One region of the Nocardioides sp. NPDC057577 genome, then DNA from elsewhere that is predicted to be linked to it. Evidence: riboswitches for the same ligand, from Rfam matches in the RefSeq annotation. Region 1 holds a riboswitch; each other region holds the start of a gene.
What was found. A riboswitch is a leader RNA that binds a small molecule or an ion and turns the genes downstream of it on or off. The one in region 1 is predicted to bind cobalamin.

Region 1 (14,749 bases):
AACCCGGAGATGCGTACGGTCACGTCGATCCGCGGCCTGCCGAGCTCGGCGAGCGAGATGACGTCGAGATGGGTGATGCGGCGCGACGCCTCGTCCCACTCCGGCCGCACCCCGAGCAGTGCGAGCACCTCGGCGACGTCGTCGCCGGACGTACGCATCGCGGACGTGCCCCAGACGGAGAGCCCGACCGATGTCGGGTAGTCGCCGGTCTCGTCCAGGTAGCGCTGCAGCAGCGAGTCGGCCATCGCCTGCCCGGTCTGCCACGCCAGCCGGCTCGGGACCGCGCGCGGGTCGACGGTGTAGAAGTTGCGCCCGGTCGGAAGTACGTTGACGAGCCCCCGCAGCGGCGAGCCCGAGGGCCCCGCGGGGACGAAGCCACCGTCCAGCGCGTGCAGGATCGCGGACAGCTCGTCGGTCGTCCCGTTCAGCCGCGGTACCACCTGCTCGGCGGCGAAGACGAGCACCTGCTGCACGGCCGGGTCGTCGTGGAGGGTGCCGGCGACGGCCGGGTCCCAGCCGGCCGCGTCCATCCGCTCCACCAGGCCGCGAGCCTGGGTCTCGATCTCGTCGACCGCGCGGGTGTCGGCGCCCTCCTTGAGCCCGAGCGCCGCCCGCAGGCCGGCCACGGCACCGCCGACACCGCCCCAGACCTGCGAGGCGCGCAGGATCGAGAGCACCAGGTTGACGCGGGCCTCACCCGCCGGCGCGGCACCGAGCACATGCAGCCCGTCGCGGATCTGGGCGTCCTTGATCTCGCAGAGCCAGCCGTCGATGTGGAGCATGAAGTCGTCGAAGTCGTCGTCCTCCGGCCGCTCCTCCATGCCGAGGTCGCGGTGGAGCTCGGCGGCCTTCATCAGCTGCCAGATCTCGCCACGGATGGCGGGCAGCTTGGCGGGGTCCATGGAGGAGATCCGGTCGTACTCCTCCATCAGCGACTCCAGCCGCGCGATGTCGCCGTAGGACTCCGCGCGCGCCATCGGCGGCACCAGGTGGTCGATGATCGTGGCGTGCGCACGGCGCTTCGCCTGGGCACCCTCGCCGGGGTCGTTGACCAGGAACGGGTAGATCAGCGGCATGTTGCCGATGGCCGCGTCCGGGCCGCAGGACGCCGAGAGCGCGGCGTTCTTGCCGGGCAGCCACTCCATCGAGCCGTGCTTGCCGAGATGGACGACGGCGTCGGCGCGGAAGCCGTTCTCCAGCCAGCGGTAGGCGCCCAGATAGTGGTGCGACGGGGGAAGGTCCGGGTCGTGGTAGATCGCCACCGGGTTCTCGCCGAACCCGCGCGGCGGCTGGATCAGGATGACGATGTTGCCGGCCTGGAGGGTGGCCAGGACGAGCTCGCCGTCGTCGTTGACGAACAGGTTGCCCGGCGTCGGACCCCAGGTCTCGACCATCTGTTCGCGCAGGTCAGCGGGGAGATCCTTGGTCCACTCGTCGTAGTCTGCCTTCGAGATCCGGACGTGGGCGTCGGTCAGCTGCGCGTTGGTCAGCCACTCCTCGTCCTGACCGCCCGCGGCGATCAGCGCGTGGATCAGCGCATCGCCGGCAGCGGTGTCGTCAACCCCGTCGAGGAGGCGTACGACCTCGTTGTCGGTGCCCAGGTCATAGCCCTCCTCGCGGAGGCGACGGAGCATCCGGATCGCGGAGACCGGGGTGTCGAGGCCGACCGCGTTGCCGATGCGGGCGTGCTTGGTCGGGTAGGCGGAGAGGACGAGCGCGAGGCGCTTCTCGCCGTTGGGGGTGTGTCGCAGCCGGGCATGGTTGACCGCGATCCTGGCCACTCGGGCCGTGCGCTCGGGGTCGGCGACGTAGTGGGGGAGACCCTGCTCGTCGAGCTCCTTGAACGAGAACGGCGCGGTGATGATCCGCCCGTCGAACTCGGGGATCGCGATCTGGTTGGCCGAGTCGAGGGGCGTGACGCCGTCGTCGGAGGCCTCCCACTCCGCGCGCGAGCTGGTCAGGCACAGGCCCTGGAGCACCGGGATGTCGAGCGCCGCCATCCGCTCCACGTCCCAGGCCTCGTCCTCGCCACCGGCGCTCGCCGAGGCGGGGACCGAGCCGCCGGCCGCGAGCACGGTCACGATCAGCGCGTCCAGGGTGCCGAGCGCCTCGTAGAGGTCGTCGGGGGCAGAACGGAGCGAGCCCGCGAAGACGGGTACGCCGGTGGCCGCTCCGGTCGCGTCGATGGCATCGGCCAGCGCGTGCGCGAACGCGGTGTTCCCGCTGGTCTCGTGGGCGCGGTAGTAGAGCACCCCGATCCGCGCCTTCTCGCTGGTCGAGCCGCCGGAGCCGCTAGGCGGAGGCGTGTCGAGACCAACACGTTCAGCGAACCCCCATGCGGGCACCTCCGCCGGCGGCTCGAACCCGAACCCGGTCAGCAGCACCGTGTCGGAGAGGAACGCGTGCAGCTGGGCGAGGTTCCCCGGTCCGCCCTCGGCGAGATAGCGGTGTGCCTCCGCGGCGACACCCATCGGGACCGTGGAGTGCTCCATCAGCTCGGCGCTCGGCTGCTGCTCGCCGCCGAGGACGACCACCGGGGTGCCGCGCTCCTTGACGGCCCTCAGCCCGTCCCACAGGTCCGTCGGCGAGCCGAGGAGCCGGAAGACCACCAGGTCGACGCCGGCCACGACGGCCTCGAGGTCGGTCGCCCGCGACGGGTTCGCCCAGGCGTAGTCGGCGCCGCTGGCACGGGCCGAGAGCAGGTCGGTGTCCGAGGTGGACAGAAGGGCGATGCGTACGCGTGCAGGGTCGGCCATGCCGGGTCCTCCTAGGGGTTCTCGCCCCGTCGATCGGTCGGATAGCCCGCGGCCAGTGTCTGGCTGTGTCACGCCCGATCCTGGGAGTGACATCACAGTGGCGGAACCGCCCCGGACTCTCACCGGGTTCCTGCGCCACGAGCGTGCTCGCAGCCTACCTCCTGGGCTGCTGCGTCCTCGGGCCGGTAGCGTCGGTGGCGGAAGTTCGTTCGCGGAGAACAGTGAGCATGTCTTCGACTGATCCGCCCGGGTCGGTGATCGGGGCCTGGACGTGCCGCACGACGCCGGCCGGGTCCAGGAGAAGGGAGACCCTCTTGAGCCGGTCAGCGCCGCCGGCACGGAAGACCGGCAGCCGGTAGGCGCCTGCGGCAACCCCGTCGGCGTCCGAGGCGAGGTCGTACGGCAGGTCGGCATGTTCCGCGAACGCGGCCAGCTGGTCGGGGCGCTGGGTGCTCACCCCGACCACGCGGGCGCCGAGCGTCGTGAAGTCGGAGTAGTGCTCGGCGTAGGTCTGGCACTCCAGCGTGCAGCCCCGGGTCCCGGGGATATCGCCCCAGCCCGGGGGGTAGCCGTGGCTCTTCGGCGCATAGGCACCGGGGAAGAAGAAGGCGACGGTCCAGGTGTCCTCGCCGGTCATGTGGAGGCGGGTGTCGCGGTGCGAGGTGATCTCGACGTCCGGCGGCGTCGTGCCCAGCAGGTCCTCGAGGCGGCGCTCCTCGTCCGGTCCGGCGGTCGCGGTCAGGGTGCCGTCGCCCATGACGTACCGCGTTCCCCACTCCTGGAGAGCGACCAGGACGGGCAGTAGCCCGCGGCCGCGCCCGGTCAGCTGGTAGTCGTAGCGCAGCGGGCGGTCGGTGTAGGCGTGCTTGGCGAGGACGCCGTCGGCGACGAGCGAGTTGAGCCGCTCTGTGAGCGCGCGGCGGCTGAGCCCGAGCTCACGGACCAGGCCGTCGAACCGGGTCACCCCGGCGGCGCACTCGCGCACGATCAGCAGGCTCTGCCAGTCGCCGATGACGCCGAGCGCCTGCGCGATCCCGCAGTCGGCGTCGGTGAGGTCATCGCGGCGCATCGGCGTCTCCTTGGTCGGTCGGGCAATTCGGGTGGCGGCCTCGACGCATACATGGTTGCATATAGTTCCAATTTGGAACTCACCCGGAAGGGCTCGGATGGAAGAGGTACGCCGCGTGGCGCGGTCATTCTGGCTTTACTGGTCCGCCGGCACCTTGAGCGGCGTAGGGACCGCGGTCACTGCCGTCGCATTGCCGCTGACCGCGGTGACGGTGCTGGGGGCGAGCGCGTTCGAGATGGGGCTGCTCGCGGCGGCCGGGTATCTCTCCTGGATCCTCATCGGCCTGCCCGCGGGCGCGATCGTGCAGCGACTCCCGTTGCGCCGCGTACAGGTCCTCGCGGATCTCGCGCGCGCCGCCGCGATCCTCAGTGTTCCGTTGGTGTGGTGGGCAGGTGGCCTCACGCTGGTTCAGCTGCTGGTCGTCGCACTCGCGGTCAACTTCGCCGAGGTGCTCTTCTTCGCCGCGAATACGACGTTCCTGCCGAGCGTGGTCCCGAAAGAGCAGCTGACCAGCCGGAACAGCCTCATCTCCGGCACTCACGCCGCGACCCAGCTGGGTGGGCCGTCGCTCGGCGGTGTGCTTGTCCAGGTGATCGGCGCCGTCCCCGCGCTGTTCGTCGATGCCCTCTCGTACCTCGGCTCGGCGATCCTGCTGCAACGGCTTCCCGAGCGTCGTCAGCCCCAGGGCGACACCTCGGAGTCGATCGCATCGATGGTGGCCGAGGGCTGGCGGTTCGTGACCCGGCACCCGGTGATGGCGCCGGCCACGTGGTGGGCCTGTGTGGTCAACTTCGTATGCGGGGTTCAGCTCGCGTTGTTCGCCTACTACCTGGTCCACGAGCTCGACACCCCGCCCGGTCTCGTCGGCATCCTGCTCGCCTCCGAGGGCATCGGCTCGCTGGTCTTCGCCGCGATCACACCCTGGCTGGTTCGTCGATTCGGCTCTGCCAGGGTGCTGATGTTCGAGGGCCTGCTCGGTGCGATCGGGGCAGCGGTGATCCCGCTCGGCAGCGGCTGGGTCGGCTGGGTCTGCTTCGCTGCCGGAAACCTGCTCTTCGCCGGCAGCGTCGTGCCAGGCAGCGTGGTCACCCGGACCTACCGGCAGGTCGCCAGCCCGCCGGAGCTGCTCTCACGCGTGATGGCGACCGTGCGGTTCGTGTCGTGGGGAGTCATTCCGGTCGGCAGCCTCGTGGCCGGCCTGAGCGCGGAGCTGATCGGTCCCCGTCTCACGCTCCTCGGATCCGCTGCGGTGCTCCTGCTCGGACCAGTCGTCCTCTGGAAGAGCCCGATCCGGACGCTGCGCAACCTCGAGGACTTCGAGGAACCGGGAGCGAAGGTCGGCCTGTCCGCCGCTGACAGGTGAGGCCCTATCTGCTCTGCTCGGACACCAGCCAGGCCTCGCGGGTGATCTCGTACTCGACCTCGCCGTCGGCGTGCCCGGCGAGCGGTTCCTCGAAGGACTCGTGGAAGGCGCGTACGAAGCTCATCCCGACCGACACCATAGTCGCGCGCGAGGCGTCGTTGACGGCCATCGTCTGCGCGATCACCCGGTCGACGCCGAGGTCCTCGAACCCGTGACGGAGCAGCTCGAGCGAGCCTTCCTTCGCGTAGCCCTTGCGCCAGTGGCGCTGCGGAAGCCGGTAGCCCAGCTCGGCGGCATCGGTGCGCGGCGGGCTGTCGGGCGGCTCGAACATGTAGAGCCCGACGGCCTCACCGGCCGAATGACCGATCCACTTGCCCTGCCCCTCCGTCTCCTTCGCCACTCGGATCCACCGGTGCATCCGCTCCTCGGTCTCCGCAGGCGTGAGCGCGCGGGTGAACAGGTGGCGCAGCACCACCGGGTCCGAGTTGAGCTCGACCAGGAACGGCAGGTGCTCTTCGCTCAGCGGGACCAGCTCGAGCCGTTCGGTGTGCAGGATCGCCTGGGGCATGAGCGAGAGGCTAACCAGGAGGTACGCCGCCGGCACCTGGTTTCTGGTTCAGACCGAGGTGGCGCAGCGCCCGTCGGGCGGCGTGGTAGCCGCACATGCCGTGGACGCCCGGCGCCGGCGGCGTCGCCGCGGAGCACAGGAACATCCCCGGGATGCCGGTTTCGTAGGTGGCGAGGGTGGGGCGGATGACGAGCTGGCGCAGCGTGTTGGCGCCGCTGCCGATGTCACCGCCGACGTAGTTGAGGTTGTACGCGGCATAGTCGGCCGGCGTGGTGACGTGGGTGTCGACGATCTGCGAACGGAAGCCGGGGGCGAAACGCTCGATCTGGGCCAGGACCGCGTCGGTCGCATCGCCCCCGTAGGCGTGCGGGACCTGGGCGTAGGCCCAGACCGGGTTGAGGCCGTCGGCCGAGCGCGACGGGTCGGCGACGTACTGCTGCCCCACCAGCACGAACGGTCGCTCCGGCATCCGGCCGGCAGCGATCGCCTGCTCGCTCGATGCCACCTCCGCGATCGTCCCGCCGAGGTGCACGGTGCCCGCGCGCCCGACCTGCGGGTCGCGCCAGGGGATCCCGCCGCGTACTGCCAGGTCGAGCTTGTACGCCGCGGGTCCGAGCTGCCACCGCCGCATGGCCCGTCGTGGGCGCTGCGGCAGAGCGTCCCCGACGATGTCGGCGAAGCCGCCGGGGCTGGTGTCGAAGAGGGTGACGTCCGCCTCGGGCAGGTCGGCGCGGCTGCGGACCGTGACCCCTGTGACGACGGTGCCGCCCAGCTCTTCGAGGAGCCTCGCCATGGCGAGGGTGATCGAGTGCGAGCCGCCCTCGGCGACCGGCCACCCGTGCCGGTGCCCGCTGACCACGAGCATCGTGCCCACCGCCGAGGTGCCGGGCCGGTCGAGTGGCTGGAACGCGTGCGCGGCGCAGCCCGCGAAGAGCGCCCTCGCCTTCTCCTCCCGGAACGCTCGCGCGAGCACGGTCGCCGGCGGGGCGGCCCGGATCCCGAAGCCGGCCATCCGGAGCGGCCTCCTCGGCAGGCGAAGCAGCGGAGCGAGAATCTGGTCGGTGATCGAGTCGAAGTCGCGTACGACGGGGCCGAAAACCTGCTCCCAGCGCCGCCCGTCGGCGCCGACCCCGGCAGCCGTCGTCTCGACCGAACGGTGCAGCAGCGCGGCCTCGCCCTCATCGAGCGGATGGGCGAGCTCGATCTCGGGAAAGCGCCAGGTCAGGCCGTACCTCTCCAGCTTCAGCTCGCGGAAGAGCGGCGAGGCCACCCCGAGCGGGTGGATCGCCGAGCAGATGTCGTGGCGCAGCCCGGGCAGGGTCAGCTCGGCGGTGCGCGTACCGCCGCCGATGGTCTCCGCGGCCTCGAGGACAGTCACCCTCACTCCCCGCTGCGCGAGCACGATCGCAGCCGCCAGGCCGTTGGGTCCGGCGCCTACGACGGTCGCGGTGCGGGTCACGTCGACAAACTATTCGTTCAGGACCCGGTTGGCGACGGCAAAGGCGGTGTTGGCCGCCGGTACCCCGACGTAGATCGAGGTCTGCAGGAGCACCTCGATGATCTCCTCGCGGGTCAGCCCGTTGGTGAGCGCGGCGCGGAGGTGGAACTCGAGCTCCTCGAAGTGGCGCCCGGCGACCAGGGCGGTGAGCACGCCGATCGAGCGGTCCCGGCGGGCCAGGCCGGGGCGGGTCCAGATCGTGCCCCAGGCGTAGCGCGTGATCAGGTCCTGGTAGTCGCGGTTGACGTCGGTGATCGCGGCGGTGGCTCTGTCGACGTGGTCGTCGCCGAGCACCTGACGGCGTACGTTCATCCCGGCCGCGTAGGCCGGGTCCGAGGCCCGCACGTGGGAGGTGATCAGGGTGGCGACGGCGTGCGGCGCCTCGGCGGGGGCGAGGTGGCCGACGGCATCCAGGCTGACGAGCCGCCCGTTGCGCACCCCGACGGCGATCTCCTCGAGCGAGGCAGGCGGGGTCGGGGCGTCGTCGACTCCCGCGATCGCCAGGACCGGCGCAGCGATCTCGGCGAGCCGGCCGCGGACGTCGTACGCCGCCAGCGCCTCGCAGACCAGCGCGTAGCTCTCCGCGTCGGCGTCGCGCAGCGAGTGGAGCAGGGCACCGCCCCGGGCGGGCTCGCGCTCGAGGAAGCCGGGGGCGAACCAGCGCTGGGTGGAGCCGGCGATCTGGGAGGCGGTGCCGGCCTTGCGGACTGTCGCCGCCCGGTCGTGCCACCCCTCGGGCTCGCCGATCTTGGCGCCGGTGTTGGTGAGCACCGCGGCGCTCACCCGGGTGGGTGCGTCGAGCAGGAGCTGGAGGCCGACGGCTCCGCCGACCGAGTCGCCGGCGTAGGCGAAGGTGCCGTGGCGCTCGCCGCGGTCGGCCAGGACCCCGTCGACGCAGGCGAGCACGCCCGCCGCGAGGTCGGCCATGGAGAACACCTCGCCGGTGGGTGCGCCGTGGCCGTGGCCCGGGAGCTCCCAGCCGATGACGTGGAAGCTGTCCGCGAGCAGCTCGGCGGTGGCCGACCAGAGCGCGGTGATCGAGGTGCCCAGTGACGGGCCGACGACCAGGATCGGCTTGCTCGCGTCTCCGGCCAGCTCGACGGGGGTGATCCTCGGGGTCATCACAGGTCCTTCCAGATCTCGTGGGCGCGGGCGACCGCGGAGTCGATGAGGGCGTCGGTGGCGCCGAGGCTGGACTCAAGAGAATTGGCGTCGAGACCGGTCGCGGCATCGGTTCCGGCGAGTATTTCGCCTCCCACGAACCCGGTCAGCGACCGCTGCTCGGCCAGCAGGTCAGCCACCGCGGCCTCGGCGGTGGCGCGCATCCGGGCGGCGTCGACGCGGAGCCCGGCGAGGAGCTCGGTGGTCTGCGAGGCGGCGACGGCGCTGCGGCGGGCGAGGGTCGACAGGGTCTCCCACTCGACGTGCCAGGCACCGTCGGGGCGCTCGTCGACATAGCTCGCTGCCGCGGTGTGGAGGGTCGCGGCCAGCGGGGGAGCGGCGAGTGCGTGGCGACGGATGAGGACCGAGAGCACCGGGTTGGACTTGTGCGGCATGGTCGAGGAACCACCGCGTCCCTCACCGGCCGGCTCGGCGAGCTCGCCGATCTCCGGGCGGGTCAGCACAGTGGTATCGGTGGCGATCCGGCCCCAGGTGTCGGCCGCGGTGACCAGCGCGTCGGCGGCCGCGGTCAGCGGGGCGCGGTTGGTGTGCCAGGGGGCTCGCGAGGTCAGTCCGAGGTTCGTCGCCGCGGTCGTGGCCGCCTCCTGGGCGGCGGCCACGGGATCGCCGAGACCGCGGAGCCGGGCCAGGCCGACGACCGCCGCCAGGGTGCCGGCCGCGCCCCCGATCTGGGCGGGCAGCGACGTACGCGTCCGGCGGAGGGCCTCGGCGGCATCGCTCAGCCCGGAGAGCCAGGTCGCGGCCTTGAGCCCGAAGGTGATCGGCACCGCGTGCTGGGTCAGGGTGCGTCCGGACATCACCGTGGCGCGGTGGTCCCGGGCAAGCCCGACGAGCGAAGCGGCCTGCGCGCCGAGCTCGTCCTCGACGCGATCGAGGACATCACGCAGGCAGAGCACGAGCGCGGTGTCGACCACGTCCTGGCTGGTCAGGCCCTTGTGGAGCCACCGGGCGGCCTCACCGTCGAGCCTGCCACGCAGCAGCTTGACGAGGCCGATGACCGGGTTGCCCCCTGCCTCCGCACCCTCGGCGAGCCCCCGGACGTCGTCCGCGGAGACCAGGTCGGCCAGCGGCGTACGTGCTTGTGCCGGGGCGATCCCGGAGGAGACGGACGCGGCCAGCCAGGCCTCCTCGACCCGCACCATCGCAGCGAGATAGGCCGCCTCGGAGAAGAGATCCCCGGCGCGCTCCTCGCCGGGCCACAGCAGCGACATTCGACTCCTCAGCCGTAGGTGAGAAAGGTGGTCTCGCGGTCGCCCTGGAGGTGGATGTCGAACCGCAACCCGGTTGCGTCCGCCGATGCCACCAGGGTCGCACGCTCGTCCTCGGACAGCGACACCAGCAGGGTGTCGCCGGCGTTGGCGGGGTGCTCGGGCAGGTAGATCCGGGTGTGCAGCCTGTCGAGCAGACCTCGGGCGAACACGGTGAGAGCGAAGAACGGCGCCCTGCCCTCATCAGAAGCGCCCGGGAGCACCGTCGAGAACGTGTAGTGACCGCTCGGGTCGGTGTCGGCGCGGCCCCAGCCGGTGAAGGTCCAGCCGTCGCGGTGCAGGGAACCCTCCGCCTGCGGGATGTTGCCCTCGGCGTCGGTCTGCCAGATCTCGAGCAGCGCGTCGGGGATCGGGTTGCCGGCACCGTCGTAGACATGGCCGTGCAGCCGGATCGAGCCGGCGCTGCCCGGCGGTACGAGGTCGGCGTCGCCCTCGTAGGGCAGGGCGTAGCCGAAGAACGGGCCGATCGTCTGGCCAGGCGTCGGGACGGTGCTCACAGGTCGCCCTCCTCGGGCTCGGTCCAGGTGCGGCTCGGGCCGGTCAGGACGATGTCCCAGTTGTAGCCCATCGAGTACTCGGGGGTGGAGAGGTCGTGGTCGTACGCCGCGACGAGGGCGTCACGGTCCCGCTGGGAGGTGATCGACTGGTAGATCGGGTCGAGCGCGAAGAGCGGGTCGCTGGGGAAGTACATCTGCGTGATCAGCCGCTGCGTGAAGGCGCGCCCGAAGAGCGAGAAGTGGATGTGCGCCGGCCGCCAGGCGTTGATGTGGTTGCCCCAGGGGTAGGGGCCGGGCTTGATCGTCTGGAACCGGTAGCGACCCTCGGAGTCGGTGATGCAGCGGCCGACACCGGTGAAGTTGGGGTCGAGCGGCGCCGGGTGCTGCTCGCGCTTGTGGATGTAGCGACCCGCGGAGTTGGCCTGCCAGATCTCGACGAGCTGGTTGCGTACGGGGCGCCCCTCGCCGTCGGTCACGCGGCCGCTAACCGTGATCCGCTCGCCGATCGGCTCGTTGCTGCCGGCGATGGTCAGGTCGGCCTCGAGCGGGTCCACGTCGGAGTTCCCGAAGCACGGGGCCCACAGCTCGATGGTCTCGGGGTCGGCGTGGCGCGGGTCCTTGGTGGGGTGGCGCAGGATGCTGGATCGGTAGGGCGGGTAGTCCAGCAGGGGCTGACGTACGTTCTGACCCTCGGCGTCTGCCTCGATGCTGAGCTTCTCGAGCTCGGCGATCTCGGCCGAGAGGTCGGCTTGAGTCTCGGTGGTCGCTGTCACGTTCCGAACGCTAGGTGGCGGAGGCGTACGATGAAAGCACGGACTTCCGCTGAGCGAAAGGTCTGATGGAAAGAGGTGGGGCTCATGGCAGGTGGCAGCGGAGGGCGCACGGTCGCCTCGCGCGTCCTCGGTCTGATCGGCGCCTTCGACGCCGGCCATCGCCGGCTCACGCTCAGCGAGCTCGCCGCGCGCGCTGACCTCTCCCTCCCGACCGCCCACCGCCTGGTCGCCGAGCTGGTCGAGTGGGGTGCTCTGGTGCGGGACATGGACGGGACCTATGTGGTGGGGCGCCGGCTGTGGGACGCCGGCCTGCTCGCCCCGGTCGCGACCGACCTGCGCTCGGTCGCGGCACCGTTCCTCCACGACCTCTACGGGGCGACGCTGGAGACCGTCCACCTGGCCGTTCGCGAGGACGACCACGTGCTCTACCTCGAGACCCTGCGCGGCACCCGCAACGTACCCATCGTCTCCTCGGTCGGCTCGCGCCTGCCGATGTACTCCACCGGCGTAGGCAAGGTGCTCCTGGCTCATGCGCCCGAGGACGTACGCAACCGGGTGCTGGCCGGCCCGCTCAGGCCGTTCACCCGCCACACCATCACCACCCCCGGCCTGCTGCGGCGCCAGCTCGACCGGGTGATCACCGAGGGCTACGCGACCACCGCCGAGGAGATGACCCTCGGCGCCTGCTCGGTCTCGGTCCCGATCACCACCGGCGCAGGCGTCGTCGGCGCCCTCGGCATCGTCGTCTCCGACCTCCGCCGCAACCGCCTCCGCCTCGTCTCCGCCCTTCGTGTCGCTGCCCAAGGCGTCGCCCGCGCCCTCCCCTGAGTCCGGTAGTCGATCCGTCGTCCCCCGCTGGTCGAGCCGTCTCCGCTGGTCGAGCCGTCGTCCCCCGCTGGTCGAGCCGCCGGAGCCGCTAGGCGGAGGCGTGTCGAGACCAACACGGTCCGTCGGCGCTCGATGGCGCCGTGTTGGTTTCGACACGCTCGCTGGCGCTCGCGGCTCAACCAGCGGGAGCGGGCGGTGCCGGGGTGAGGTACCTTGCGCGAGTGACGATCCAGACCCCGAACGAAGACGTACGCCGCGCTGCCACCGAGCGCCTAGGAGCCCTCGCGACGCCTCCTGGCGCCTTGGGTCGCCTGGGAGAGCTCGCGGTCTGGGTGGCCGCGTGCCAGGGCGAGGTGCCGCCGCGGCCGGTCGAGAACGTACGCCTGGTGATCTTCGCCGGGGACCACGGCGTCGCCCAGCACGGGGTCTCGGCGTTCCCGCCGGCGATCACCGGCGCGATGGTGCGTACGTTCCTGGGCGGTCGGGCCGGGGTCAGTGCGCTCGCGAAGGCCCACGGCGTCCAGGTCCGGGTGCTCGACCTCGGTGTCGACGAGGAGTTCGAGGATCTCGACGCGACGACCCGCGAGGCGCTGACCCGGCACAAGATCCGGCGAGGGAGCGGCGCAATCCATCTCGAGGACGCGCTGACCGCCGAGGAGACCTCGCGCGCGCTGGAGGCCGGCGCCGCGGTGGCCCGTGAGGAGATCGCGGCCGGTGCGGAGCTGCTGATCAGCGGCGACATGGGCATCGGCAACACCACCCCTGCGGCCGCGATGGTGGCCGCCGGGCTCGGGCTTCCCGCCAGCGAGGTCACCGGTCGTGGCACCGGTATCGGCGACGACGCGCTGCGTCTGAAGGCCGACGTGATCGCCGCCGCCCTCGCTCGTGCCGGCGAACGCACCGCTGACCCGATCCAGACCCTCGCCGCGCTCGGCAGCGCAGACCTCGCCGCGACCACCGGCTACCTCCTCGAGGCCGCCCGCCAGGGCACCCCGGTCCTCCTCGACGGTCTGATGAGCGTCGCCTGCGCCCTGACCGCCGACCGGATCGAGCCCGGCGCTGCGGCCTGGTTCGCCGCCGGCCACCGCTCCACCGAGCCCGCTCAGTCGATGGCCCTGGAGAAGCTCGGCCTGGTGCCGCTGCTCGACCTCGACCTGCGGCTCGGCGAGGGCTCTGGCGCGGTCGCCTCGGTCCCAGTCGTACGCAGCGCTGTCGCCCTGCTGCGCGACGTCGCCCTGCTCTCCGAGCTCGCTCCTGGAGACCCTGCCTGATGCTCGTACGGGACGCCTGGCGTCTCGCGGTCGGCACGCTGACCGCGATGCCCGTGCCTCCTCCCGAGCAGGTCGACCGCCGTCGGGCCGCGGTGGCGATGGCGGTCGCGCCTCTGGCCGCGCTGCCCCTCGCACTGGGTGCCGGCGCTATCGCACTCCTGGGGCAGCTCGCCGGGCTACCGCACTCGGTCGCCGCCCTGCTCGCGATCGGCGCCGTCGTCGTCGGCAACCGGGCGCTCCACCTCGACGGCCTCGCCGACACGGTCGACGGGATGGCCGCTTCCTACAACCGCGAGCGCTCGCTGGCGGTCATGAAGACCGGCACCTCCGGCCCGGCCGGGGTCACCGCGATCGTCCTCGTCCTCGGTCTCCAGGTGGCGGCGCTGGCCTCCGTGCTGGACGGCGAGGCCGTACGCTCCGCGGTGCTCGTCGCCGTCGCCGTCTGCTCCTCGCGAGCGGCCCTCGCACTGTGCTGCACCCGCGGCATCCGGCCGGCGCGCGAGGACGGCCTCGGGCGTACGTTCACCCAGACCCTGCCACCCTTCGTCACCGTTCTCGTCTGGGCCGTCGTCGCAGCCGCGCTCGTCGGCGCCGGCGCCTGGGCCGGCTTGCCGTGGTGGAGAGGAGCCCTCGCCGTCGCTCTTGCCGCGGCCGTCGTCGGCGCACTCGTCCTGCGGGCGATCCGGCGGTTCGGGGGAGTGACCGGCGACGTCTTCGGTGCGGCCGTCGAGGCGGCGCTGGCGGTGCTGCTCGTCGCCCTGGCCTGACACCCCCCGCTGGTCGAGCCGGATTCGTGAGGAACGAGCGAATCCGTGTCGAGACCAACACGGTGCGCTCCGCGCTCGATGGGACCGTGTTGGTCTCGACACGCTCGGCCGCAGGCGGCCTCGCGGCTCGACCGACGGGGGAGGGGTTAGAGCTTCAGCACCCGTCCGGCGATGACGAGGTGCACCTCGTCGCAGGCCGCGGCCAGTCGCTGGTTGACCAGCCCGAGCAGGTCGCGGAAGAGGCGGCCCGAGCGATGGGCCGGCACGACGCCGAGGCCGACCTCGTTGGTCACCAGCACCACGTCGCCGTTGTCCCGGCCGAGGACCGCGGCCGCGTCGTCGACCAGCGCCGAGACCGCAGCGGTCGCCTCCTCCGAGGTGGCCTCCCACAGCCCGCGCGAGTCCATGACGGCGGTGAGCCAGGTGCCCAGGCAGTCGACCATCACCGCATCACCGGCCGCGAGACCGTCGGCCAGCGCCCCCGCGAGATCCCTCGCCTCGACCGTCCGCCACCCCTCCGGCCTCCGGGAACGATGCGAGGCCAGCCGTGCGGCCCAGTCGGGATCCGGCTCCTCCTCGAGCGTCGGCCCCGGCGCGACGTACGCCACCGAGGGCGCTGCCGCGAGCAGCGACTCGGCATGCCGCGACTTCCCCGACCGCACCCCACCCGTCACCAGAATCCTCACCGGGCCAGTCTCCCAGTCATCGCATAGCCTGCGACCCATGACCCCAGAGCGCATCGCGCTGATCTCGGACGTACACGGCAATCTCACCGCCCTCGAAGCCGTCCTCGCGGACATCGAGGCACGTGGGATCACCAGGATCTTCAACCTCGGCGACTACGTCGGCAAGGGCCCGCGAGGCCGCGAGGTCGCCGAGATCTGCCGGGAACGGTGCGAGGTCAACATC
Region 2 (11,927 bases), on a different contig from region 1:
TCCGCGTGACCGAGCCCTTCCGCATCGCCCTGCTGATCGACGCCGACAATGCCCCCGCGTCCAAGATCGACGCGATCCTGAACGACCTGGCCGAGTACGGCGAGGTGACGATCCGGCGGGCCTACGGCAACTGGACCAAGTCCGAGCTCAAGGGCTGGATCGAGGAGCTGCACGATGCCGCGATCAGGCCGATGCAGCAGTTCGACCTGACCGCGCACAAGAACGCCTCCGACATGGCGCTCGCGATCGACGCCGTCGAGCTGCTGCACGCGGCGATCCCGGACGCGTTCGCGCTGGTCTCCTCCGACTCCGACTTCACGCCGCTGGTGCACTACCTGCGGGAGAAGGGGCGCGCGGTCTACGGCTACGGCAGGGAGAAGACGCCGGCGCCGTTCAAGAGCGCCTGCACCCGGTTCACCGTGGTGGAGAAGCTCGGCGGCTCCGAGGAGGAGACCGACGCCGACGCCGAGGCCGGCGCCACGCCTGCCCGCAAGCCGTCCTCGGCGACCTCGGGGCAGCTGCTGAAGCGCAACGCCCGGCTGATCCAGCTGCTGCGCAACTCCATCGCCGCGGCCGCCGACGACGACGGCTGGGCCCTGGTCGGAACGGTCGTCTCACGCATCCGCAACCAGTCCTCCGAGGACCCGCGCAACTACGGATACGCCACCTGGACCAAGCTGATCAAGGCGATCGACCTCTTCGAGCTCAAGGACGAGGGCACCTCGGCGATCGCGGTCAGCGACAAGCGCACCAAGAAGTGACGTATGTCTAGCGGGTCTCCGCGACGGAGGCGGGGCGGGCGCATCTGATGCCCTTGGGCACCGACCCGTTGAGGTGCTTCAGCGCGGCCTTGAATTCGCGGCAGCGCTCGGTGTCCTCCTCCTTGTTGCGCGGGTAGCCGATCGCCGCGTTGACCGCGCCCATGTCGAGAGCGTCGGCTAGCGGGTTGATGTCACGGGCGACGGTCCAGTACCACCGCGAGATCGGCGCGCTGTAGTCCAGCGACCGGGCGAGCTCGGGGCGGCGGCGCAGGTCGATGTCGAAGTAGGTGCCGGCATCGGAGTAGTTGGCCTCGCCGGTCAGCTGGATGTAGCCGCGGCCGGCGTACTTCCGCTTGTCGTGGGGGCCCTTGGCGTCGTGGTGGAAGGAGCTCTCGTTGGCGAGGGTGGTCAGATAGGCGGCCTGGCGGTAGGCGGTGGTGATGTCGGCGTCGGCCATGGCGCGGTTGAGGCTCGGAAGACCGGTCTCGACGGTCCGTCGGTCGCCGACCTTCTCGCCGAACATGGCGACCAGATCGGCGTACGTGACCGATGTCCGCGCCGGTGCCGCACCAGCGCTCGGGGATACGGGGACAGCGAGAAGGGTGGCCGAGATCGACGCTGCGACAAGGCCGAGAATCCTGTGGCGCATGGGGACAGAGTGACTGCTCATCGGCGATCCCGCAAGCGGCCCCTGCCAGGCATAAGATGTTGCCACTCAATCAACACACGCCGTGGTGGGGGAAGCCGGTCGAATCCCGGCGCTGACCCGCAACCGTAGGCCCGAGCACCGAGTGTGCTGGGCGAGCCGGAGCACCTGCCGACGGACGCGTACTGACCTGACGCTGTCGTGGAAAGCAGCGGGTCGGCCCTGGGCCTTCCCGACGAACAGCGCGGAAGGAACCATGAAGAAGACCGTCCTCGGTGGCATCGCCGCCGCCCTCGCCCTCACCTCGCTCGCCGGCTGTGGCGAGAAAGCCATCGAGGAGGGGGAGAAGTCCGCCTACGACGCCAAGGTGTCGACCTCGGTGGCCGACTGGCTCGTGGCCCAGGCGCCGGAGGGTGTTGCCCACAACGCGCAGTACGGCACCGACGACTTCGGGCTCAGCGCCGACATCGGGATCGCGCTGGCAGAGGTCGGCGGCTACGACGAGGAGCTCTCCACGATCGCCTCGGCCGTGATGGCGAACAAGAAGGCCTACACCTCGCCCGGGTTCGGCACCGTCACCTCGGCCGGGGCCACCGCGAAGGCGCTGGTCCTCCAGCAGAACGTGGACGCCACCGACCCCGGTCTGCTGAAGCAGCTCGAGGGCACCGTCGCCGCCAACGGCCGCATCGCCGACGAGCTCGACCCCAAGAACAAGGAGGCGGCCGACTACTCCAACACCATCGGACAGTCGTACGCCGTGTGGGCGCTGAACAACGCCGAGAGCAAGAAGGCCGCGGCCGCGACGGGGTTCCTGGCCGGGCAGCAGTGCGAGGAGGGGTGGTTCCGGGTCACTTTCGCTGCCGACCCCACCGCCGCCGACCAGACCTGCGACGCCGACCCGAAGGCCGTCCCGGACGCCGATGCCACCGCGTTCGCGCTGATCGCCCTGTCCGGTGTGGCCTCCCCCGAGGCGGAGAAGGCCGTCGAGTCAGGCGTGGAGTGGCTCAAGGAGACCCAGGCGAAGGACGGCTCGTTCAAGGCCGCCACCGGCAACGTCGCCAACTCCAACACCACCGGCCTGGCCGGGTGGGCGTTCGGGCGCGCCGGTGAGACCGAGGCCGCGGAGAAGGCGGCGACCTGGGTCGCCGACCACGTCGTGACCTGCGGCGACGACGCCGGCGCGGTGGCCTACGACGATGCCGCGCTGACCGAGGGCAACACCAAGGGGCTGACCAAGGAGTCCGAGGGGATGTATCGCCTCGCGGCCGCCCAGGCGCTGCCGTCGCTGGTCTTCCTGCCCAAGGACGCGACCGCGAAGAGCTCGTGCTGATCCTGCGGTCCTCGTTGGTGGCCCTGGCGATCCTTGCCGGGGCCACCGCACCCGTCCTCACGCCCGTCTCCGCATCCGCTGCCGCTGTCGCTGTCGCTGTCGCTGTCGCCGAGGGGTGCGACGGCGTCACCGTCGTCGTCGAGCCCAACGCGCTGGGCGGCGGCCCCGAGGTGACCTGTGTCCAGCCCGAGGAGGGCGACACCGGCGCCGACCTCTTCGAGAAGGCCGGACATCCGCTCACCTATGTGACCTCGATGCCCAGCGTCGTATGTCGCGTCGATGAGCGACCGAAAACCGCCGGTTGCGCCCAGATGCCGCCTGCCGACGCGTACTGGTCGCTGTGGATCACCGACGAATCGGGGGCCTGGAGCTACGCCTCCAGAAATGTTACCGAAATCAGCGTGACCTCCGGGCAGGGTGTTGCGTTCACGTGGATAGACGACGATGTCGTTACCGCTCCGGCGACGGATCTTGGGGATGCTGTGGGGGCGCCCTCAAGCCCGTCGCCGGAGTTATTTCCGGAGGAATCGACAGATTCGGCCTCCGAGGCCGAGCATCTGCCCGCCTGGATCGCGCCCGCGGGGATCCTCGCGCTCTTCACCGTCGCCGGAGTCGTGTGGTGGCGACGACGATGAGCGACCTCTTCCGTGAGGCTGCGGTCGCGCGCCTGCCCCGTGATCTGCACCCCGTCGCCTGGTGGGTGTGGGCGATCGGCATGGCTGCGTACGCCTCCTTCACCACCAATCCGTTGCTGCTCCTGCTCGTGGTGGGGGTCGTGTCGGTCGTGGTCGCCGCGCGCCGCGGTGAGCAGCCGTGGGCGAAGGCGTTCCGGCTCTACGTCGGCCTCGCGGTGTTCATCGTCGTGACCCGGGTGCTCTTCCGGGTGCTTCTCGGCGCCGTGCCGGGTCACGTGCTCATCGACTTTCCCGAGATCCCCCTCCCGGAGTGGGTGCTGGGGATCCGGCTGCTCGGGCCGCTCACCCGGGAAGCGCTGCTGGCCGGGCTCTACGACGGGATGCGGCTGGGTGTCATCGTGATCTGCGTCGGCGCGGCCAACGCGCTGGCGAACCCGAAGCGGCTGCTGCGCTCGCTTCCGCCGGCGCTCTACGAGGTCGGCACCGCTGTCGTGGTCGCCGTGACGGTGCTGCCGCAGCTGGCCGAGTCGGTGCAGCGGGTGCGTGCCGCGCAACGGCTGCGTGCCGGTGCGACCGGGAAGGTCAAGCGGCTGCGGCGCTTCCTGGTGCCGGTGCTCGAGGACGCCCTGGAGCGGTCGATGGCGCTGGCGGCGGGGATGGACACGCGCGGCTACGGGCGTACGGCCGGCGTCCCGGTCGCCACCCGGCGGATCACCTCGGTGCTCATGCTCGTCTCGCTCGTCGGGCTCTGCGCCGGTGTCTACGCGGTGCTGGACGGCACCACGCCCGGGTGGCTGGCCGTCACCATGCTGAGCCTGGGCGTCGGCACCGCGGCCGCAGGGCTGGCGCTCGCGGGCCGCCGGGTGACGCGGACCGTCTACCGGCCCGACCGATGGCGCTGGCCGGAGGTCGTGGTGGCAGCGAGCGGGATCGTGGTCGGCGCCGTGGGCTGGTGGATCGCCCGTGATCAGGTCCCGGTCGCCTTTCCAGGAGTGAGTACCGTGCCGCCCGTCACGCTGAGCGCCATGCTGGGTGTGCTCGTCGGGCTGGTCCCGGCCGTCGCCGCCCCGCCACCGGCATCGTCGCGCGTTCACGAGGAGGCAGTCGCATGATCGACCTGCGAGGCATCACGTTCACCCCGCCGGACTCCTCCGAGCACGTGCTCAAGGACGTCGACCTCACCATCGAGGAGGGCGAGCTGCTGCTCGTCTCCGGTCCGACCGGCTCGGGGAAGTCGACGCTGCTCGGTGTGCTCGCCGGCCTGGTGCCGCGCTTCTCCGGTGGCGTGCTCGACGGTGACGTCCGGCTGGACGGGGCCTCGATCGTCCACAGCCCGCCGCGCGAGCGCGCCGGGATCATCGGCTACGTCGGCCAGGACCCGGTGGCCGGGTTCGTCACCGACACGGTCGAGGAGGAGCTCGCCTACGGGATGGAGCAGCTCGGCCTCGCGCCGGCGACCATGCGGCGCCGGGTGGAGGAGACCCTCGACCTGCTCGGCATCGCCGAGCTCCGGCAGCGGTCGCTGCGGGAGCTCTCGGGAGGGCAGCAGCAGCGCGTCGCGATCGGCTCGGTGCTCACCACCCACCCGCGCGTCGTCGTGCTCGACGAGCCGACCTCCGCCCTCGACCCCACCGCCGCCGAGGACGTGCTCGCCACCATCACCCGGCTGGTGCACGACCTTGGCACCTCCGTCGTGCTCGCCGAGCACCGCCTCGAGCGGGTCGTACCCTTCGCCGACCGCATCGCACTCCTCGTCGGCGACGGCTCCGTCGCCGTCGGCGACCCTGCCGAGATCCTGGAGACCTCGCCCATCGTGCCGCCGCTCGTCGAGCTCGGCCGCGAGCTCGGCTGGTCGCCGCTGCCGCTGACCGTGCGGGACGCCAAGCGGAAGGCGAGAGGTGTGGCGCTTGCTGACCGTGTCGGACTCGACACGCCCCCACCGCCCAGCGGCTCCGGCGGCTCGACCAGCGCACTCACCGTCACCCGAGGACGTAGGCCGGTCCTGCACGACGTCTCGATCGAGCTGCCCGCGGGGCGGGTGACGGCGCTGATGGGACGCAACGGGTCGGGCAAGTCGACGCTGCTGTGGACGCTGCAGGGGACCCAGAAACGGCTGGCCGGGTCGGTCGCCGTGGCCGGCAAGGATCCGGCGGCCCTCGACCCGGAACGGCGGCGCGCCCTCGTCGGGCTGCTGCCGCAGACCGCGGCCGATCTGCTCTACCTGGAGACGGTGGCCGAGGAGTGCGACGCCGGTGGCCCACGGACCCGGGAGATCCTGGACAGCCTCGTCCCGGGCATCCCCGACGACCAGCACCCGCGCGACCTCTCCGAGGGTCAGCGCCTGGCGCTGGCACTGTCGCTGATCCTCAGCGCCGACCCGCCGGTCGTGCTCCTCGACGAGCCCACCCGCGGCCTCGACTACACCGCCAAGCAGGCCCTCTCGGAGATCCTTCGCGACCTCACCGGAGCCGGAAAGACGGTCCTGGTGGCGACCCACGACGTCGAGTTCGTCGCCGAGGCCGCTGACGACGTGGTGGTGCTCGCCGACGGCGAGGTGGTCTCCGCCGGTGACGTACGCACCGTCACGGCCGAGTCGCCCGCGTTCGCGCCGCAGGTGAGCAAGGTCTTCGGCCCGGGCCGGCTGACCGTACGCGAGATCGTCGAGGCGGTGGGCGAGGGATGATCAGGTTCTCGCCCCGCACGGCGGTCCTGCTCGCGATCATCTCCGTCGCCGGGCTGATGATGTTCGGGTGGCCGCTGCTGCTCCACGGCTACGACCGGGTGCAGCCGCCGTTCATCTTCCTGGCGCTGCTGCCGCTGATGCTGGTGGTGCTGCTGAGCGAGCTCTCCACGGGCGGGATCGACACCCGGATGATCGCGGTCCTCGGCGTGCTCAGCGCGATCGAGGCCGTCCTGCGCGCCATCTCCGCCGGCACCGGTGGGGTGGAGCTGGTCTTCTTCATGCTCATCCTCGGCGGCCGGGTCTTCGGTCCGGCCTTCGGGTTCGTCCTCGGCTGCACCAGCCTGTTTGTCGCCGCGCTCGTGACCGCCGGCGTCGGACCGTGGCTGCCCTACCAGATGATCGGCGCCGCCTGGGTGGCGATGGGGGCCGGGCTCCTGCCGCGGGCGAGCGGCCGCCGGGAGATCGGGTTGCTGGCGGCGTACGGGGTCTTCGCCTCCTACGCCTACGGGCTCCTCCTCAACCTGCAGGGCTGGCCGCTGCTCACCGGCGTCACGGTGCCCGGCGCGAGCGGCAACCTCTCCTACGAGCCGGGTGCAGAGTTCAGCGAGAACCTGGCGACCTTCCTGCGCTACACCCTGGTGACCTCGACCAGCAGCTGGGACACCGTGCGCGCGATCACCACCGCGGTCGCCATCGCCCTGCTCGGGCCCGCCGTGCTCGCCACCCTGCGCCGCGTCGCCCGTCGGGCCACGGTCACCGGGGTCGTCCGCTCGACAGGCTCGACCACCGGGTAGGTCAGACGCGCTGGTGCTCGGCGACCCGTGCGAGAAAGGCGAGCAGCAGCTGGTGGACCCGGTCGGGCTGCTCCATCTGTACGAAGTGGGTGCCCTCGAGCTCGACGTAGGTGCCGTTCTTGACCCCGGCGGCGACCCGCGACATGTGGCGCGACCCTGCGATCAGGTCGCGGGTGCCCGCGACCAGCACGACCGGCACCTTGATCCGGCGCAGCGAGACCGAACGGCGCTGCGAGGTGCGCAGCGCGAGGTGGAAGTACCACTCGACCGGGGTGGTCAGGAACTCGGCCAGCGCCGCCGCGGCGAGCTCGGGATCCGGGACCTTGCCGATCAGGCCGGCCTTGGAGAACACCTCGATCGCCCGCGGACCGAGGTCCAGGCGTGCAGCCAGGGGAGTGATCAGGGAGCCGGTGCGACGCAGCACCCTCGAGGCCGTGCGGGTCACGATCGCGGCCGCAGGGGCGGGCAGCCGCAGCGGTCCCAGCATCGACTTGAACGTGTCCCCGGGCACCCCGGCGACACCGAAGACGCCGGAGACCCGCTCGGGATGGTCCGCGGCCAGCTCGAAAGCGGTGTTGACCCCGATCGACCAGCCCATCACGACCGGCCGGGAGAGCGCGAAGGCGTCCATCACCGACAGCGCGTCCTCGGCGAAGTGCCTCGAGGTGGTCTGCTCCGGGTCCTTCGGCCGCGCCGAACCGGAGGTGCCACGGTGTTGCCAGGAGACGACGCGTACGCCGCACGAGGTGTGCAGCAGCGCCGGCCAGTTCCACGGGCTGGTGCCGAGGCCGTTGCACAGCAGCACCGTCGGCCCCTCGATCACGCCCTCGGGGTCGTTGGTCCAGGCACGGATCAAGGTGCCGTCGTCGGAGAGCACGTCACGGAACGCGACCGTCGATTCGGCCATCGCCCGCGGTAGATTCATGCGGACATTCTCTCCGAAGCGAGCAGCTGGAGATAGTTCTGTACGTCCTCACGCTCGGCACGCCGCAGCAGGATGGCCTCCTCGGCGGCCTTGGCGTTGTGCCGGGCGGCGAGCTGGGAGGTCACCGGCCAGGCGAGCAGCAGCTGGATCGGTCGTACGAACGGGCCGACCATTCGCCCCGCGGTGCGTGCGGCGAGGAGGGCGGCCACCTGGGCGACGGCAGGGGTGTGTACGGGTGCGGTGATGGTCGACAACGGAGCAACTCCAAGGACAGGCGGCGGACCGGGCGGCGGAGGGGGAGTTGTCACCAAACTGTAGTGACCCCGACGTTCGGAGTCAGTGACGTTCCGATGTCGCTTGTGTGAAACGCCCCACTACACCGGGGTCGACTCCGCCGGCACGTGATGCTCGGGCTTCCCGGTGCGGGTCGCTCCCGCGGAGGCCACCACGACGCAGGCGATCGCCAGCCACTGCAGGACCGAGAGCCCCTCGTGGAGGATCAGGATCGCGGCCAGAGCGCCGGCGGCCGGCTCCAGCGACATCAGGATCGCGTAGAGCCCCGACTTGATCGAACGCAGGGCGACGAGATCGAGGGAGTAGGGGATCACCGACGACATCAGGCCCACGATCAGCCCGACCAGCCACACGTGCGGAGAGCCGAGCCCGTCCGCGTACGCCATCGCCGCAGGTGTCAGTGCCACCGCCGCGACGGTGGAGGCCAGGGCGAGCCCGTCGAGCCCCTCCCAGCGGGCACCGGTCGCCTTCGACAGCACGATGTACGCAGCCCAGCAGGCCCCCGCGAACAGCGCGAAGAGCACGCCCACGACCGAGATCCGGCCGGGCTCGAGGCCGAGTAGCACGACCCCCGCCGCGGCCAGCGCGACCCAGACCAGGTCGCGGGCCCGACGCGAGGTGACCAGCGCGATCGTGAGCGGACCGATGAATTCAATGGTGACCGCGATCCCGATCGGGAGCCGGGCGAAGGACTGGTAGATGGCCCAGTTCATCAGTCCGAGCGAGGCCCCGAAGGCGACCACGACCAGCCAGTCGCGGCGCGAGAGACCGCGAACCCTGGGCCGGGTGATCGCCAGCAGGATCAGCGCGGACAGCGTCAGCCGCAGCCACACCATGGCCGTCGGGGTGACCTCGTCGAAGAGCGACTTCGCGAAGGTCGCGCCGACCTGCACCGACGCGATCCCGATCAGAACCAGAACGACCGGGTGGGCCAGCCTCGCCCGGAAAGAGGAAGCTATGACCACCCGGTCAGTCTAGAACGACGTAAAGACCCGCTACTGCGCCGAGTCCGCCTGCGAGACGTTGGACAGGTTGGTGGCCTTGTTGGCCTCCTCCGCGAGCCGCTCGGACCCGCGCACGGAGTCGTTCGGGATCGTGGCGTGCTCGGTGTGGTCCTGCTCGTAGATCTCCGGCGGGATCGGCGGGGGCACGGTGGCGGTGATCCGCGATCCGTCGGGGCGGATGCCGCGGTGCGGCTCCTCGTCGATGTGGGCGCCGATCCGCGGTCCCTGGTCGGCGAGCGGCACGATGACCGGCGATCCCTTCGAGACCACGAACTCCTCCCCGCGAACGCTGATCGGGATGTCGAACTCCTCGCCCGGGGTGTCCACGACGGTGAACACGATCTGGTCCCGGGTGACGGCGACCTGCATCCGGGTCGAGTGCCACTGCACCCGGAAGACCAGCGAGCCCCACTCCACCGGCAGGCGCGGGTCGAAGGAGAGCTTGCCGTCGTAGTCGCGCATCCCGCCGAAGCCGAACGCGAGCCCGCCCCACACACCCCCGGTGGAGGCGATGTGCATCCCGTCGACGGTGTTGCCGTGCATGTTGTGGAGGTCGACGTAGAGCGCGTCGTAGAAGTAGCGCAGCGCGTCGTCCTGGTAGCCCACCTCGGCCGCCACGATCGACTGCACGACCGCCGACAGCGTCGAGTCGCCGGTGGTGATCGGGTCGTAGTACTCGAAGTCGGCCCGCTTCTCCTCGGGGGTGAACCGGTTGCCCTGCTGGAAGAGGGCGAGCACCACGTCGGTCTGCTTGAGCACCTGGAACCGGTAGATCACCAGCGGGTGGTAGTGCAGCAGCAGGGGACGTACGTCGTCGGGGGTGTTGGGCAGGTCCCACACCTCGCGGTCGAGGAAGTTGTCGTCCTGCGGGTGGATGCCGAGCCCCTCCTCGTAGGGGATGTGCATCGCGGCGGCGCAGCGACCCCACTCGTCGACCTCGTCGGGGGAGATGTCGAGCCGGCCCATGACCTGCGCATACTCGCGCGGGTAGTCCGCCCGGAGCATCTCGATGGTCTCGACGGCCTTCTCCAGGTTGTAGCGGGCCATCACGTTGGTGAACAGGTTGTTGTTGACCACCGTGGTGTACTCGTCCGGCCCGGTCACCCCGTGGATGTGGAAGGACGGCTCGCCGTTGTGGCGCCAGAAGCCGAGATCGGCCCACATCCGCGAGGTCTCGACCAGGATGTCGACGCCCTCACGGATGAGATAGCCGATGTCACCGGTCGCGTAGACGTACTTCATCAGCGCGAAGGCGATGTCGGCATCGATGTGCACCTGCGCGGTGCCGGCGGCGTAGTAGGCCGAGGCCTCCTGCCCGTTGATGGTGCGCCAGGCGAACAGCGCACCCTTCGCGGCCATCTCCAGCGCCCGCTGCCTGGCCGCGGGAAGCATCACCGAGCGGGCGTGCATCACGTTGCGGGCGACCTCGGGCTGGGTGTAGCAGAGGAACGGGACGACGTAGCACTCCGTGTCCCAGAAGTAGTGCCCCTCGTAGCCGGAGCCCGTGACGCCCTTCGCGGGGACGCCGAGGCCGTCGGTGCGCGCCGTCGCCTGGGCCAGCGAGAACAGGTTGAACCGGATCGCCTGTTGGGCCGCGGCGATGTCCTCGGCGTCGTCGTCTGCGGTGGCGGAGATCTCGACGTCGGCGGCGGACCAGAACTCGTCGTACCAGTTGCGCTGGTCGCGCTCGAAGTGGCCGACGCCCAGCCGGATCGCCCGGTCGAGCGTACGTCCGCAGCGATCTGCCAGCTCGCGCACCGGCACCCCGCGGGAGGTGTGGTACGTGACCGTCTTCTGCACCCGCAGCGTGCTGCCCTCGGTCGCGTCGACCCTGAAGACCGTCTTGGCCAGGTCGTCCTCGGCACGGACGACGGTCTCGACCGGGTCCGGCGTGTCGATCTGGTGGGCGGCGCTGACCGCGATCGTCATCCCCGAGTTGGCGCACCGGTAGCCGAGGGTCATCTGCTCCTCGTCGGCGACCGACATCTGCGGGAGCAGGACCCGGGTGTCGAAGGCGGAGGCCTTGCGCGGGTCCATGCCCTCGCCCAGCGCCGCCGACGGCACGTGGTACTCGTCCTTGCCGTCCTGCCGGTTGAGCAGCTGGGAGGAGATCACGATCGGCGCCGCGCCGCTGAGCATCGTGATCTCCAGGGTCTGGATCGAGAGGTGCCGCTGCGTCATCGACACCATCCGGGTCGACTTGATCGCGACCCGCTTGCCCGAGGGCGTACGCCACACCAGGTGTCGGCGCAGCACACCCTCGCGGAAGTCGAGCACCCGCTCGTACTCCTCCAGGTCGGAGGTGCCGAAGGTCAGCGGTTCGTCGTCGACGTAGATCTTCATGATCTTGGCGTCGGGGGCGTTGACGATGGTCTGGCCGGTCTTGGCGAAGCCGTAGGCGTTCTCGGCATGGCGGATCGGCCAGGTCTCGTGGAACCCGTTGATGAAGGTGCCGTGCGCGTAGGTCGGGCGACCCTCCTCGGGGGTGCCGCGCATGCCGAGATAGCCGTTGGCGACGCTGAAGATCGTCTCGGTCAGACCGAGGTCGTCGGGGGAGTAGCTGGTCTCCACCAGCCGCCACGGGTCGATGGGGTAACGGGCCCGGTCCAGGGGGTTCGGGCCGACGTTGGTTCTCACTGCTGTGCTCCTTGAGCAGGGACGAGTTCGTCGAGATCGGAAACGACAAGACCGGCGCCGGCGGCCGTGAGGGTGTCGTGGCCGGCGCCACGATCCACCCCGACGACCAGCCCGAAATCGCCTGCCTTGCCGGCGCGCACCCCGGAGACGGCGTCCTCGAGGACGACGGCTTCGCTCGGGGTGGCTCCGAGGACCTTACCGGCGTAGACAAACGTGTC
Region 3 (4,765 bases), on a different contig from region 1:
CCGCGCCCACTCATCGCTCACCACCGAACCGGTAGCGGCTCCGGCCCATCAGCAGCAGGAAGAGCGGTGCACCGACGACGCCGGTGACCACCCCCAGCGGGATCTCCTGCGGTCGGGCCACCATCCGCGCGAGCACATCGACCCACAGCAGGAAGAGCCCGCCGCCCAGCGCCGCGACCGGGAGCACCACCCGGTGCCGGGCCCCGACGAGCAGCCTGGCGGCGTGCGGCACGATCAGGCCGACGAACCCGATCCCGCCGCTCACCGCGACCAGCACCCCGACCAGCACCGAGAGGCCGACGAACAGGGCGCCGCGCAGCGCCGCGACGTTGACGCCGAGCGCTGCCGCGGTCTCCGGCCCGGCGGCGAGCGCGTCCAGCCACCGGTGCAGCGCCAGCATCCCGGCGGCAAGCACGAGACCGACGATCGCAGGCACCCACAACTTCTCCCAGCTGGCGCCGCCGACGCTGCCGAGCATCCAGAACATCACCGAGTTCGCGGCCCGCGGGTCGTCGCTGGCGAAGACCAGGAAGGAGGCGATCGCGGAGAGCCCCGAGGAGAGCACCACCCCGGAGAGCACCAGCCGGATCGGGGTCAGTCCGCCCTGCGCGGTCGCCACCAGCCAGACCAGCAGCGCTGCCCCGATCGCTCCGAGCAGGGCACCGGTCGAGACCGCGTAGATCCCGAAGCCGACCAGGGCGCCGGTGGTGATCGCCGCCGTCGCCCCCACGGCTGCACCGGAGCTGATGCCGAGCAGGAACGGGTCGGCCAGCGGGTTGCGTACCAGGGTCTGCATGCCGGCGCCGGCGACGGCCAGCCCGGCGCCCACGACGAGCGCCATCAGCGCGCGCGGCAGCCGCAGCTCCCACACGATCACGTCCCATCTCCCGGTGGCCTCCCCCTCGAGCCGGTCGGTGACCGTGGCGACGACCTCGGTCAGCGGGATGTGCTCGGAGCCGAACGCCAGGGACGCCACCACGCTCATCGCCGAGGCGAGCAGCAACCCGGCCACCAGCGGTAGGAACGGGACGCGTCGTCTCCCGGCACGAGCACGGGCGCGAGCACGGGCACGGTCTTCCACGGCGGTCGGCCTCTCAGGTCCTCTGGACCCTGGTCGCGAGGGCCGTGACGTACATCTGAGCCGACAGGTTTTCGGACTCGGGTTCACCCGGCGAGGCCGCCTTCCCAGGGACTCGTCCCCAGTGGCTTCTCAGCATCGCCGTCGCCCTCACCGCTGCGCGCCAGTCCCGGATTCACACCGGAGTTCCCTGGCATCCATCAGGATGCGTTCGACTCGGCGCCGAGGCTAGCACGGGTCGCCGAACCGGTGCCGGGGATGTTTCCGACGACACGGCGAAGCACAAGATCTAGGAAGTTGCATTGGTGTAATTCCCGCATATAGTGGTCCTCGCAGCTGGTTCTCCTTCCTCGGCGACGGGGCGGGAGAGGCAAGAGGGAACCCGGTGTGAGTCCGGGACTGCCCCGCAGCGGTGAGTGGGAACGACCGCCGTCACGAAGCACTGGGAGCAAGCCATGCTCCTGGGAAGCGACGGCCACTAGGACCGAGCACGATGACGCCCACGAGTCCGAAGACCTGCCAGTGCCCACCTCATGGTGGGGTCCGCGACCTCGAGGGAAGGTCAGGGGATCGAGCGTACGACGCCGTCCTCTCCTGCCCCGGCACGGATGCACGAGACATCCAGCGGGCCGCGGGGCCCGCCTGAACAAGGGGGCATGGGGCTTGATCGACACCGAGGGTCTACCGATCCGCACGGAGAAGTCGGCGTACGTCTTCGACTATCCGATGGCCGAGGACCTGGCCAAGAAGCAGCGGAGCATCTTCTGGACGGCCGAGGAGATCCCGGTCGAGAACGACAAGCAGGACTTCCTGGTCAACATGACCGACGCCGAGCAGGCCGCGGTCAAGACGACGCTGAAACTGTTCACCATCTACGAGCTGATCCTCGGCGGCGAGGTGTGGGGCGACCGGCTCTTCCACTCCTTCCCGCGGCCTGAGGTCCAGATGATGACCAACGCCTTCTCGTTCGCCGAGCTGAACATGCACGCGCCGTTCTACGCCAAGCTCAACAAGACCCTGATGATCGACACCGAGGAGTTCTACGACTCCTACAAGAACGACCCGGTGCTGGCCGAGCGGATCGCCTTCGTGTGGGACGCGATCGCCGACGAGGACCTGCTCTACGCGCTGAGCGTCTTCACGCTGATGGAGAACTGCGTCCTCTACTCCAACTTCGCCTTCCTCAAGCACTTCCAGTCCGGCGGGAAGAACCTGCTGCAGAACGTGATCAGCGGCATCAACTTCTCCGCCCGCGACGAGAACCTGCACGCCACCGGCGGCGCCTGGCTGTTCAACACCACCCTGGACGAGTACGCCGCCACCGTCCCGGCCGACAAGTTCGAGGCCGAGCGCTCCGACCTGTTCGAGCGCGTCCGCGGCGTCGCCGAGCACCTCTACGCCCACGAGGCCCGGATCGTCGAGATGCTCTTCGCCCACGGGCCCATCACCGGCATCGACCAGGCCGACCTGGAGGCCTTCGTGAAGTCCCGGGTCGACATGACGCTGGAGAACATGCGGATGGAGCCGCTGTTCGGGGTCGAGGACAACCCGATCGCCGAGTGGTTCTACAGCGGCATCAACGGCACCCAGTTCCACGACTTCTTCCAGGTCACCGGCAACGAATACAACCGCAACATCGGCGAGACGGAGTTCAGCTTCTAATGAGTAACAGCCTGATGAGTGACAACAGCTGGGAAGCACTCTCCGCCGAGCGCAAGGCGCTGCAGGCTTCGGGCACCGTGCCCGCCTTCATGACCACCGCGGGCTACGCGATGTTCAAGGCCAAATACACCGTGGCCGACCAGAGCGTCCGGGAGCGCTACGAGACCATCGCGGCCACCGCCGGCGACCTCGCCGACGAGATGTACCCCCGCGAGGACGGCGTCTCCTGGCAGGAGCCGTTCTTCGAGGCGATCTGGAACGGCTGGCTCTCGCCGTCGACGCCGGTGCTCTCCAACCTGGGCACCGACCGCGGCCTGCCGGTCTCGTGCGAGGGCTCCTACGTGGAGGACTCGGTCTGGGGCTTCTACGAGACCCTCAAGGAGGCGGCGATCCTGTCGCAGAACGGGTTCGGCACCTCGGCCTACCTCGGCGACGTCCGGCCCCGGGGCGCGAAGTTCTCCGACAACGGCAAGGCCAACGGCGTGGTCCCGGTCTTCTGCAACTTCGTGGAGATGACCAACCAGATCAGCCAGGGCGCCACCCGGCGCGGCTCCTGGGCGGGCTACCTGCCGGTGGACCACCCGGACTTCTACGAGCTCGCCGACCTGATCTTCCGCGAGCCGGCCAACAAGAACATCGGCTGGATCTTCAGCCAGGCGTTCATCGACCGGATGCTGGCCGGCGACAAGGACGCGCTCGAGCGCTACCAGCGGGTGCTGAAGATCCGGGTGGTGCTCGGCAAGGGCTACATCTGGAAGGTCGACACCGTCAACGCGGCCCAGACCGAGTCCTACAAGGCCAACGGGCTGGAGAACAAGGCCTCCAACCTGTGCTCGGAGATCACCCTCTTCTCCGACGAGGACCACTCCTACACCTGCGTGCTCTCCTCGCTGAACCTGTCGACCTATGACGAGTGGAAGGACCAGGACACGGCGTACGTCGCGACCGTCTTCCTGGACGCGGTCGCCGAGGCGTTCCTGCGCAAGGCCCGCACGATCCGTGGTCTGGAGCGGGCGGTGCGCTACACCGAGAAGGCCCGCAGCCTGGGGCTCGGCGTGATGGGCTACCACGACTACCTGCAGAAGCAGCGGGTGCCGTTCGAGTCGGACAAGGCGGCGGCGCTCAACAAGGACATCTTCGAGCGGATCTCGTCGAGCGCGGACGCCGCGTCGAGGTGGATGGGCTCGGCCGCGGGCATCCCGGAGTGGTGCGTCGGGCGGCGCAACTCCCACCTGATGGCGATCGCGCCGACGATGAGCACCGCGGTGATCGTCGGCGGCACCAGCCAGGGCATCGAGCCGTACGTCGCCAACGTCTGGAACCAGACCACCTCGGCCGGTGAGATGCCGCGAGCCAACCAGAACCTCGTCGAGGTGATGAAGGAGCGCGGCGTCTACGACCAGGAGCACATCTCCGACATCATCGACAACGGCGGTTCCGTGCAGCACGTCACCTGGCTCGACGAGCACGAGAAGGACGTCTTCAAGACCGGCTACGAGATCGACCAGGAGATCCTGCTCGCCCGGGCCTCGGACCGCCAGGCCTACATCGATCAGTCGCAGTCGCTGAACCTGTTCTTCCAGGCCGACGCGACGCCTCAATACATCAGCAAGATCCACAAGCTCGCGCTGCTCGACCCGAACATCAAGAGCCTGTACTACCTGCGCTCGCGGGCCGGGATCCAGGCCAGCAAGCAGACCCGCACCAACTGACCCAGTTCGACGGAGAGGCATGAGCATGAACGAGAACCCGACCACTGAGGCCACCGACGCCATCGACGACCTGACCTGGGACGACTGGAGCGACGCCGCGGTCTGTGCGATCGAGAACGGCCCGGACTGCGAGGCCTGCGAAGGATGAGCGACTCGGCCCTCGGGCGGCCGACGCTGACCGTATGCCGCGGTTGCTGCTGCGGGTCCGAGCGAAAGTCGCCCGGGGTGGACCACGCGGCCGTGCTCACGACGCTGAACGCGGCGGCCGGGGAGTCGGCGACGGTACGCGTCGCCGACTGCCTCGGCCCCTGCG

Region 2: it holds a riboswitch for cobalamin, as region 1 does, so the genes downstream of both, ACFU7D_RS21405 (prenyltransferase/squalene oxidase repeat-containing protein) here and cobN (cobaltochelatase subunit CobN) in region 1, are expected to answer to the same signal.
Region 3: it holds a riboswitch for cobalamin, as region 1 does, so the genes downstream of both, ACFU7D_RS28515 (ribonucleotide-diphosphate reductase subunit beta) here and cobN (cobaltochelatase subunit CobN) in region 1, are expected to answer to the same signal.

What each region holds. Positions count from the first base shown of each region.
Region 1 is NZ_JBHVGB010000100.1:3,238-17,986, forward strand. It holds gene cobN (cobaltochelatase subunit CobN) at 1-2,756, opposite strand, end outside; cobalamin riboswitch at 2,789-2,933, opposite strand; gene ACFU7D_RS18705 (winged helix-turn-helix transcriptional regulator) at 2,911-3,825, opposite strand; gene ACFU7D_RS18710 (MFS transporter) at 3,941-5,188, shown strand; gene ACFU7D_RS18715 (GNAT family N-acetyltransferase) at 5,193-5,756, opposite strand; gene ACFU7D_RS18720 (phytoene desaturase family protein) at 5,767-7,215, opposite strand; gene ACFU7D_RS18725 (alpha/beta fold hydrolase) at 7,225-8,376, opposite strand; gene ACFU7D_RS18730 (lyase family protein) at 8,376-9,647, opposite strand; gene pcaG (protocatechuate 3,4-dioxygenase subunit alpha) at 9,656-10,201, opposite strand; gene pcaH (protocatechuate 3,4-dioxygenase subunit beta) at 10,198-10,974, opposite strand; gene ACFU7D_RS18745 (IclR family transcriptional regulator) at 11,059-11,802, shown strand; gene cobT (nicotinate-nucleotide--dimethylbenzimidazole phosphoribosyltransferase) at 12,024-13,073, shown strand; gene ACFU7D_RS18755 (adenosylcobinamide-GDP ribazoletransferase) at 13,073-13,840, shown strand; gene cobU (bifunctional adenosylcobinamide kinase/adenosylcobinamide-phosphate guanylyltransferase) at 13,987-14,526, opposite strand; gene ACFU7D_RS18765 (metallophosphoesterase family protein) at 14,564-14,749, shown strand, end outside.
Region 2 is NZ_JBHVGB010000129.1:5,556-17,482, reverse strand. It holds gene ACFU7D_RS21415 (NYN domain-containing protein) at 6-761, shown strand; gene ACFU7D_RS21410 (hypothetical protein) at 769-1,410, opposite strand; cobalamin riboswitch at 1,454-1,598, shown strand; gene ACFU7D_RS21405 (prenyltransferase/squalene oxidase repeat-containing protein) at 1,664-2,737, shown strand; gene ACFU7D_RS21400 (hypothetical protein) at 2,731-3,372, shown strand; gene ACFU7D_RS21395 (CbiQ family ECF transporter T component) at 3,369-4,484, shown strand; gene ACFU7D_RS21390 (ABC transporter ATP-binding protein) at 4,481-6,055, shown strand; gene ACFU7D_RS21385 (ECF transporter S component) at 6,052-6,849, shown strand; gene ACFU7D_RS21380 (alpha/beta fold hydrolase) at 6,851-7,774, opposite strand; gene ACFU7D_RS21375 (hypothetical protein) at 7,771-8,028, opposite strand; gene ACFU7D_RS21370 (DMT family transporter) at 8,149-9,033, opposite strand; gene ACFU7D_RS21365 (glycoside hydrolase family 65 protein) at 9,064-11,709, opposite strand; gene ACFU7D_RS21360 (HAD family hydrolase) at 11,706-11,927, opposite strand, start outside.
Region 3 is NZ_JBHVGB010000266.1:341-5,105, forward strand. It holds partial or broken gene ACFU7D_RS28505 (ATP-binding cassette domain-containing protein) at 1-14, opposite strand, end outside; gene ACFU7D_RS28510 (FecCD family ABC transporter permease) at 11-985, opposite strand; cobalamin riboswitch at 1,126-1,309, opposite strand; cobalamin riboswitch at 1,399-1,617, shown strand; gene ACFU7D_RS28515 (ribonucleotide-diphosphate reductase subunit beta) at 1,742-2,740, shown strand; gene ACFU7D_RS28520 (ribonucleotide reductase N-terminal alpha domain-containing protein) at 2,755-4,452, shown strand; gene ACFU7D_RS28525 (hypothetical protein) at 4,472-4,600, shown strand.